3 regions of the Pallidibacillus thermolactis genome follow, and region 2 is predicted to be linked to each of the others. Evidence: predicted binding sites of a transcription regulator. Region 2 holds the regulator's gene; each other region holds the start of a gene.

Region 1 (3,294 bases), on a different contig from region 2:
TCGGTGCAAAGAATACTGATCGTCAGGAACTCGTTAGTGAATTGGCCGATTTAATGTATCATTCGATCGTTTTAATGATTGAAAAAAGCATTACTATCGATGATGTGAGAAAAGAATTAGGAAAACGAATGAATAAACGAAAACAAACCGGAAAAGATGGAAAAGCGTTAAATATGTAATGGGGGGAGTGGAATATGAGTAAATATTGGAGTCATATAACAAAGCGAATCGAACCATATGTCCCCGGGGAACAACCAAGATCTACTTCCGTTATTAAGTTAAATACGAATGAAAATCCATATCCCCCGTCTCCAAAGGTACTAGACGCAATTAGACAGCATATAAATGAAGATTTAAAATTGTATCCGAGTCCGACGGCAGATGATCTAAAACAGGCAATAGCGAAATATTTCAATGTCAATGAAAAGCAAGTATTTGTAGGCAATGGTTCTGATGAAGTATTAGCTTTTTCTTTCTTAGCCTTTTTCAATCCGGGTCGAGACATTTTGTTTCCAGATATTACATATAGCTTTTATCCTGTTTATGCCAATTTATATGGTTTAAATTATCGGGAAATATCACTAACAGAGGATTTTACGATACCAGTAGAACAATTCTATGATGCACCTGGTGGAGTTATTTTTCCGAATCCGAATGCACCAACCGGTATTGCTTTAACATTAGAGAGCATTGAACGAATTTTAAAACATAATCGTGAAAAGGTCGTTATTGTTGACGAGGCTTATATTGATTTTGGTGGAGACACAGCTGTATCCCTTATTCCTAAGTATGAAAATTTACTGATCATTCAAACTTTATCAAAGTCCCGTTCTCTAGCAGGAATGCGAATTGGTTTTGCTCTCGGTAATGAACAGTTAATTGAAGGATTAGAACGGATTAAAAATTCCTTTAATTCTTATACATTGGATCGTCTCTCTTTAGCAGCTGGTAAAGTCGCTATTGAAGATGTCGACTATTTTAACGAAACTCGTGAAAAAATTATGGCAACAAGGGAACGCGTTGCTAAAGAATTAAAAAACTTATCTTTCCACGTTTTAGATTCAAAGGCGAATTTTTTATTTATTCGTCATGACACAGTTCCATCTAAACATATTTATGAAAAATTAAAGGAGCAAGGCATTTACGTCCGGTATTTTAAAAAAATGCGGATTGATCAGTTTATTCGGGTTACTATTGGCACCGAAACTGAAATGGACTCTTTCATACAAGCTGTTAAATCTATTGTTCAAAATTAATATTTTTTACTAGAGAATACAAAATGAGACTTTTCTTAGAACTAAGAAAGTCTCATTTTTATTTTTAAAATTAATTTTTCATCTTTTGCTTTTATATGTTCAAAAGTACAACGTTTATAACATAAATAACAAATTCTGATTTTACTTATGGTAAAAAAAGGAAGTTGAATTCGAACGTATATTCGCATAAAATAAAACATATAATTTATACCAAACAAACGTTCTGTTTATGAACAATGTAACGAATTGAATTTGAAACTCCTCTAAAGTCACTGACATGAAAGGAGAGGAAAACATGGTTGATTATGAAAAGTTGCCAAGTAAGCATATTTTATGTATTGATATTAAAAGCTTTTATGCAAGTTGTGCTGCAGTGATGGCTGGCCTTGATCCGTTGGAAAGTTTAGTGGCGGTTATAGGGGATAAAGACAGGGAAGGGAGTATTGTATTAGCCGCTTCCCCACGTTTAAAAAAAGAGTACGGGATTAAAACGGGTTCAAGACTTTTTGAAATTCCAAAGGACCCTCGAATTCATCTGATCGAGCCCAAAATGGCAACTTATTTACGGGTTTCAACAGAAATTACTCGGCTTTTCAACCGTTATGTTCCAAAGGAAGCAATCCATATTTATAGTGTCGATGAAAGTTTTCTTCAAGTGGACGGCACTGATGTTTTATGGGGAGATGTTCTTGAGATTGCAAAAAAAATTAAAGATGAATTGATGCGTGAGTTTCAATTAACATGTGCCATTGGTATTGGTCCGAATATGCTAATGGCAAAGTTAGCCTTAGATCTGGAAGCAAAACATAAAGGGATTGCTCTATGGACTTATGAAGATGTGCCGAAAAAACTGTGGCCTGTTTCACCATTGAGTGAAATGTGGGGAATTGGCCGACGTTTGGAAAAACGCCTAAATAGTATGGGGATTTTTACAGTTGGTCAGCTCGCCCAATCCGATTTAGACAAACTTGAAAAGAAATTTGGTATTATGGGTAACCAATTGTATTACCATGCTTGGGGGGTGGATTTGTCGGAAATTGGTGCACCGATTATGGATGGGCAAATTAGTTTCGGGAAAAGCCAAATATTACTGCGAGATTATAAAAAAGTCACAGAAATCAAAACGGTTATTTTGGAAATGTGTGAAGAAGTGGCAAGGAGAGCACGAAATCATCGGTGTGTCGGACGAACCATTACGCTCACAATAGGTTATAGTCATGAAGAGCTAGGCGGTGGATTTAATCGTGCCAAAACAATCGATATACCGACGAATATAACAATGGATCTTTATCGAATTTGTGTTGAATTGTTTGATCGGTTTTATGATGGTCGAACAGTGCGACAAATCGCGATTTCCCTTTCCAATATTAGTCCTGATGAAAATGTTCAACTCAATCTTTTTGAACCAAACCTATGGAAAAGAAAAAAATTAGGTTATACCGTTGATGGCATTCGAAAACGATTTGGTTCTGATTCAATATTAAGGGCTGTTTCGTATACAGAAGCGGGTACGACAAGACGTAGAGCGCAACTTGTTGGTGGTCATAAAGCATAAAACATAACCGTTTCTTTTTCATTCCTATAACCACTGAAATAAAAGAAATGGGAAAGGAGGATAAGACAATGATTCGTGATCGTGGTCGCATCAAATGGACATCTTTAATGTTGCCGGAACATGTTAAAATGCTACGGGATTGGGCAAATGAAGATATGTGGGAAAAACCAAAAGAAATAGACGAACAAAAATTAGAGGAAATGAACGAAACGATGAAGCGAGCTATCGAATTGAAGCAAAAAGTAGCTGTTTATCACTATAACAATAATGAGTATCATTATGAAGTTGTAACAGGTACCATTCATTCCTATGATCTTATAATAAAAGAGCTGCAGTTGATTGATGAAAAGGGGGAAATTCATGAAATCTCGTTAAAACAAATTAACGATATTGATTTAGTAGATTAATTTTATAAAAAAACAGTACACAAAGAATTTCAGAAAAATAACATTTGTGTACTGTTTAAAAAATAATAGACAAAAC
Region 2 (3,294 bases):
AACTTCTTTCCGTTCGCGACCTGCATTCGTTCCTCGATTTGATAAGTTCAGTTCAGGTCGATAACCTTTTTCAACAGCTCGTTCCATTCCTCTTTTTATTTTTATATTATGTAATTTTCTTTGATATTCTTCGACAAGGGCAACAATTTTTAAAACCATTGAATCTGCATCGGAAATTTGTAACTCTCCGTTATCTGATATTGTATAGATTTTTACCCCCAACTTAATTAGTACATGTAATAAAGCTATTTTGGCGTTCCCTCTTCCTAATCTTGTTTCATCTTGAATTAATAAAATGCGGTCATCCATATTTTCTAAATGTTCCATAACTTCCAATATTCCTGGTCGATCTAAATCATAACCACTTGCTTGTTCTTTGACAATTTTAACGACTTGGAAATTATGTTGATTTGCTAAATAAATTAATTCTTCTTCTTGCCTTTGTAATGAAGACTCTTGTGTATCTTTTTCCGTACTGACACGACAATATATAATTGCTTGCAAATAAACACCTACTTTTTCAAGATCTTATCTCTATTTTATTTCATTGAACTTTTCCATTCAACTGCGTAGTCAATATGTTGGTTTTCAAAATCTTGGTTTTCCTGTTCAATATGACTCTCAGACATTGTAAAGACATAAACGAAACTAAAAATGATAGATATGATTATTAATAGAATAACATAACAATAATTTTTCCAGAGTCTTTGTAAGATCATGATAACCACCCCAACCGAATATTTGTTCGTTTTTTGTTAAAGAAATTATAATACGAACATATATTTGTGTCAATATTTATCACGAAAATTTGTTCGTATTTTTCTCGAACTTACGTTTGTCAAACATCTGTCCGTCATGATATACTATTAAAAAATATGTTTGCGAGGTGGAAAATATGACCAAATTATCAAAACGACAACAAGAAATACTAGATTTTATAAAAAGAGAAGTTCGTGAAAAAGGTTATCCGCCATCTGTTCGTGAAATTGGTGAAGCTGTCGGTCTATCGTCTAGTTCTACTGTTCATGGTCATTTAGCGCGTTTGGAAAGTAAAGGTCTAATCCGTAGAGACCCAACGAAACCTCGGGCAATTGAAGTTTTAGATGGAAGAGAAATTACTGAACCAGAAGTACCTGTTCGCCAAGTGCCAATCGTAGGTCGTGTAACCGCTGGACAACCGATTACTGCTGTTGAAAATATTGAAGAATACTTTCCTTTGCCTGAAAAGTTAGCACCTAGCGGTGATCAAGTATTCATGCTTGAAGTAATGGGAGATAGTATGATTGAAGCAGGTATATTAGATGGGGACTATGTCGTTGTCCGTCAACAAAACAATGCCGAAAATGGAGATATCGTAGTAGCTATGACTGAAGATTATGAAGCTACAGTGAAACGGTTTTATAAAGAGAAGGATTATATTCGATTACAACCAGAAAATTCAACAATGGCTCCTATTATTGTAGAAAATGTAAAAATATTAGGAAAGGTCATTGGAGTTTATCGCCACATTTATTAAAAATATAATTTAACCATTGTAATTAAAAAGTCCTTAACTGCTCGACGCAGCTAAGGATTTTTAAATACTTTTATCTTATTGCAATATATCCGCACCATCTTAATAATTAGTGTTAGTGATAGTTTTTACCGTTGAACTTATATATATTTCTATTAAAATATTTTAATAAACCACTATCACCAAGTTATTTTTAAACATATTCAAAGACAGTTCTACACTCGGGTTTTGCCCTCAAATACTCGGTTCAGAGGCTTTTTTAACTTATTTTCGACTCGTTTTATCCTCGACCTCCCTTTACAATTAAATTCATATAAAAAACAATTCTTACGATATAAAAATATTCTATTAATTTGCGATCTCTTTATATAAATTTGCAAGTTCAATTGCTGTTACAGCTGCATCATATCCTTTATTACCCGCCTTTGTACCAGCACGTTCAATCGCTTGTTCAATAGTATCTGTTGTCAAAACGCCAAAAATAATCGGGACACCTGTTTTCATACTTGCACTAGCTACACCTTTTGCTACTTCATTACTAACATAATCAAAATGTGGAGTTGCACCTCTAATAACGGTCCCCAAAGTAATGACAGCATCGAACTTTTTAGATTCTGCTAATTTTTGTGCTGTTAGTGGAATTTCAAATGCACCCGGTACCCAGTATATTTCTATATTTTCATCTTCCACACCATGCCTTTTTAAAGCATCTTCTGCTCCCGTTAATAACCGTCCATTGATAAATTCATTAAACCTCGATACGACGATCGCCAATTTAAGTCCTGTTCCAATCAAATTTCCTTCATACACTTTTTTCACTTCTATCTCTCCTTCTATAAATATCTTAACATTCATAAATGAAAAAAGAATAATTTTTATAAATTTTAAACAACTAAACTAGTTGTTTTAATAAGTATCGTTGTAATTGTTCAATAGATACTAATTTACATTGAAATCGTTCTGCCATTTCAATAAGATGATTCAATCGTGCCATTGATCCGTCATCATTCATTATTTCACAAATAATACCGACCGGGTTTGCCCCAACTAATTTAGCAAAGTCAATGGCAGCTTCTGTATGACCAGGACGATTTAAAACTCCTCCATTTTTTGCAATTAAAGGGAACACATGCCCTGGCCTATTAAAGTCGGTTGCCTTACTTTGTGGGTCAAGGATTTTTTTGATCGTATGATAGCGTTCAAACGCACTAATCCCCGTCGTTGTATCTTTATGGTCGATCGAAACTGTAAAAGCCGTTTGTTTTGTGTCGGTATTATTTTCTACCATCGGATGTAAATTTAAACGATTAGCGATCTCTTCGGTAATCGGCGTACAAATTAATCCTCTTCCTTCTTTTGCCATGAAATTTATCGTCTCAGGGGTCGCAAAATCTGCTAAAGCTAGAAAATCACCTTCGTTTTCACGGTTTTCATCGTCAACGACAATAATTATTTTTCCTTGTTTTAAATCTTCTAATGCTTCTTCTATCGAATTGAACATTGGATTTCACTCCTCGATAAATATACAAAGAACGTATTGATTAAAATCCATTTTCTTTTAAAAAATCCATTGTAATACCTTTTGAATTGGTTGTTGTTCTTTTATTTTGTATAAAAGTATGCAAATATTTTGCAATCATATCGAATTCTAAATTAACCTTTTCTCCTTCTTTCTTTGAACCGATAATAGATGCTTTAGCTGTGTGTGGAATAAGAGAAATGGTTATCGTATTATGGCTCACTTTGAAAATAGTTAAAGATGTTCCATCAATCGCGATCGA
Region 3 (3,294 bases), on a different contig from region 2:
GCGAATATTGATGAATTAGGAGAAGCGGTTGAACGGGCCGTTCACGATACAAAATTGGAAAATGCTCATGTTGAAGTGGCTGGTGTAACCAGCATGCACAATGATTTATCAACTATTTCGGATCAAGACTTTTCTCGAACAGTGATATTAATGTTAATCGGTATTGGTCTTGTGTTGATTATACTGTTCAAATCACTCATAATGCCGCTTTATTTAATTGCATCGTTAGCGATTACGTATTTTACAACAATGGGCTTTACTGAATTTGTTTTCGTAAACTTGTTAGGATATGAAGGATTAAACTGGGCTGTACCATTCTTCTCCTTCGTCATTTTAATGGCACTTGGTGTGGATTACAGTATATTCTTAATGGGAAGATTTAATGAGTATCGTGGTGAATCGGTTGATAAAGCAATGATTGTAGCCATGAGTAAAATGGGTACAGTTATCATCTCAGCTGTTATTATCCTTGGTGGAACCTTTGCAGCGATGATGCCGAGTGGCGTACTATCGTTATTACAAATTGCAACCATTGTGATTACTGGTCTTGTTCTCTATTCCGTCGTTATGTTACCATTGTTTATCCCTGTAATGGTAAAAATCTTTGGAAAAGCCAATTGGTGGCCATTTATCGAACAGAATAAAGAATAGATGATTGCTGAATGTCTGTACCGTATTTTCATCCTAGATTTGCTCTAGTGAAAAAATGAATACGGTCAGACATTTTTTTGTAATTCACAATATTATTCAACTTACCCACATATTGTGAATAACTTAATCCACAAATCCACAATGCAATGTATAAATAATCGTCTTAATTTCCTCTTACAACTTTGAGAATATCCACAAGCATATGATATTCATCCACAAAATTTGTGGAAAAGTAAAGCGTTTTCTTTAAAATATCCCCAATATTATCCATTTACTGATTATTTTTTATTTAAATTTTTCGTATTAGTAAGCATGAATAAATACAAATGTGGATAAAATGTGATAAAATATTTATAATATTAATTCAATTGAGGTGATTCAATTGATAACGAAAGTGGTTGCTGCGCTCATCTTACCAGGATTATTAGTGATATTGTTTTCAAGGGTTACATATAACTATATAGTAGGACTTCTTTTAACGTTAGCATTAATTATTGCTTCGGCTTATAAAGGTTATACAGAAGGTTTGTTTGTTGTAATTGCCGATGCGGCATCGTTAACGATCGGTTTATGGTATTCAAAACAGATGATTGAAAAATATCATTTTGAGAACAAAAGTGCTTAGATTGTAAACGCCTAACGATTACCAAAGGGCGTTTTTTGTTTTGGTGAAATCTATTTTCTAGTTATTTTGTCTTATAAAATCGAATGTTCGTTCGCATAATAGTAGTATTTTTAAATATAGTTTGTTACAATATAACCATCGAATAGCTGTGTCGGTAAAATTTGAAAATGAGGATGATTCGGATGCAAAAGTTGGATAAAAAATTCGAGTTAGTGTCAGACTATACGCCTCAAGGTGATCAGCCTGAAGCAATCAGGCAATTAGTTGAAGGGATTAAAAGCGGAAAAAAACATCAAACATTACTCGGTGCAACAGGTACAGGAAAAACATTTACGATTTCAAATGTTATTAAAGAAGTAAACAAACCGACTTTAGTTATTGCTCACAACAAAACATTAGCAGGTCAACTGTATAGTGAATTTAAGGAATTTTTTCCAAATAATGCTGTCGAGTATTTCGTTTCTTATTACGACTATTATCAACCTGAAGCCTATGTCCCACAAACAGATACATATATTGAAAAAGATGCGAGTATTAATGACGAAATCGATAAATTAAGGCATTCAGCGACATCTGCCTTATTTGAACGAAACGATGTTATTATTATCGCTAGTGTGTCTTGTATTTACGGCTTAGGTTCACCTGAAGAATATCGAGAATTAGTACTTTCTCTCCGTGTAGGGATGGAAATTGATCGCAATGCATTGCTTCGAAAATTAGTTGATATTCAATATGAACGAAACGATATTGACTTTCACCGAGGAACGTTCCGTGTTCGAGGCGATGTTGTGGAAATTTTCCCTGCTTCCCGGGATGAGCATTGTCTACGAGTAGAATTTTTCGGCGATGAAATCGACCGAATTCGTGAAGTGGATGCGTTGACTGGGGAAATTTTAGGAGACCGCGAGCATGTTGCCATTTATCCTGCTTCTCACTATGTAACAAGGGAAGAAATTATGAAAAAGGCGATTGCGAATATTGAACAGGAATTGGAAGAACGTTTACAAGAACTACGTGACGAGGGGAAACTGTTAGAGGCTCAACGTTTGGAACAACGAACAAAGTATGATTTAGAAATGATGAGGGAGATGGGCTTTTGCTCAGGTATTGAAAACTATTCACGTCATTTAGCGTTAAGACCGCCAGGGGCAACACCGTATACATTACTCGATTATTTTCCAGATGATTTTCTCATAGTCGTAGATGAATCTCATGTGACAATACCGCAAATTCGAGGGATGTATAACGGGGATCAAGCCCGGAAAAAAGTGTTAGTAGATCATGGTTTCCGCCTACCATCTGCATTGGATAACCGTCCACTTAAATTTGAAGAGTTTGAAGAGCGGATTAACCAAATTGTATATGTTTCAGCTACACCGGGTCCTTATGAGTTGGAACACTGCCCGACAATGGTTGAACAAATTATTCGTCCTACAGGACTTCTTGACCCAATCATTGACGTGCGTCCTATAAAAGGTCAAATTGATGATTTAATGAACGAAATCCAAGATCGGATTGAAAAAGATGAGCGGGTATTGGTAACGACGTTAACAAAACGGATGGCGGAAGATTTAACAGATTATTTAAAAGACGCCGGAATTAAAGTTCAATATTTGCATTCGGAAATCAAGACGTTAGAACGGATGGAAATCATTCGGGATCTTCGACTTGGTAAGTTCGACGTCCTCGTTGGAATTAATTTACTTCGTGAAGGCCTGGATATTCCAGAAGTTTCACTTGTTGCCATTTTAGATGCCGATAAAGAAGGATTTTTACGATCCGAACGTTCGCTTATTCAAACCATTGGGCGTGCTGCGAGAAATGCGAATGGTCGTGTTATTATGTATGCTGATAATATTACTGATTCGATGGAAAAAGCGATCAGTGAGACAAGACGTCGTAGGGAAATTCAAGTGAAGTATAATGAAGAACACGGCATCACACCGAAGACGATTAAAAAAGCTGTTCATGATGTTATTAAGGCAACCATTGCTGCTGAAGAACAAGAAGAATATACG

The links. The regulator LexA, encoded in region 2, represses DNA repair genes until DNA is damaged. The targets are predictions, from matches to a motif close to CGAACATATGTTCG.
Region 1: a site for LexA is predicted at 1,428-1,441, ahead of OEV82_RS13360 (Y-family DNA polymerase). Genes of this name have one in related genera too.
Region 3: a site for LexA is predicted at 1,357-1,370, ahead of uvrB (excinuclease ABC subunit UvrB). Genes of this name have one in related genera too.

The regions. Positions count from the first base shown of each region.
Region 1 covers NZ_JAOUSE010000053.1:7,288-10,581, forward strand. Annotated here, with positions in the region: gene hisIE (bifunctional phosphoribosyl-AMP cyclohydrolase/phosphoribosyl-ATP diphosphatase HisIE) at 1-179, shown strand, start outside; gene hisC (histidinol-phosphate transaminase) at 195-1,256, shown strand; gene OEV82_RS13360 (Y-family DNA polymerase) at 1,552-2,811, shown strand; gene OEV82_RS13365 (YolD-like family protein) at 2,880-3,218, shown strand.
Region 2 covers NZ_JAOUSE010000060.1:7,323-10,616, forward strand. Annotated here, with positions in the region: gene OEV82_RS14060 (YneB family resolvase-like protein) at 1-504, opposite strand, end outside; gene OEV82_RS14065 (hypothetical protein) at 540-719, opposite strand; gene lexA (transcriptional repressor LexA) at 896-1,516, shown strand; gene ribH (6,7-dimethyl-8-ribityllumazine synthase) at 1,862-2,332, opposite strand; partial or broken gene ribB (3,4-dihydroxy-2-butanone-4-phosphate synthase) at 2,427-3,014, opposite strand; gene ribE (riboflavin synthase) at 3,055-3,294, opposite strand, start outside.
Region 3 covers NZ_JAOUSE010000003.1:57,953-61,246, reverse strand. Annotated here, with positions in the region: gene OEV82_RS01985 (MMPL family transporter) at 1-651, shown strand, start outside; gene OEV82_RS01980 (DUF2198 family protein) at 1,025-1,276, shown strand; gene uvrB (excinuclease ABC subunit UvrB) at 1,468-3,294, shown strand, end outside.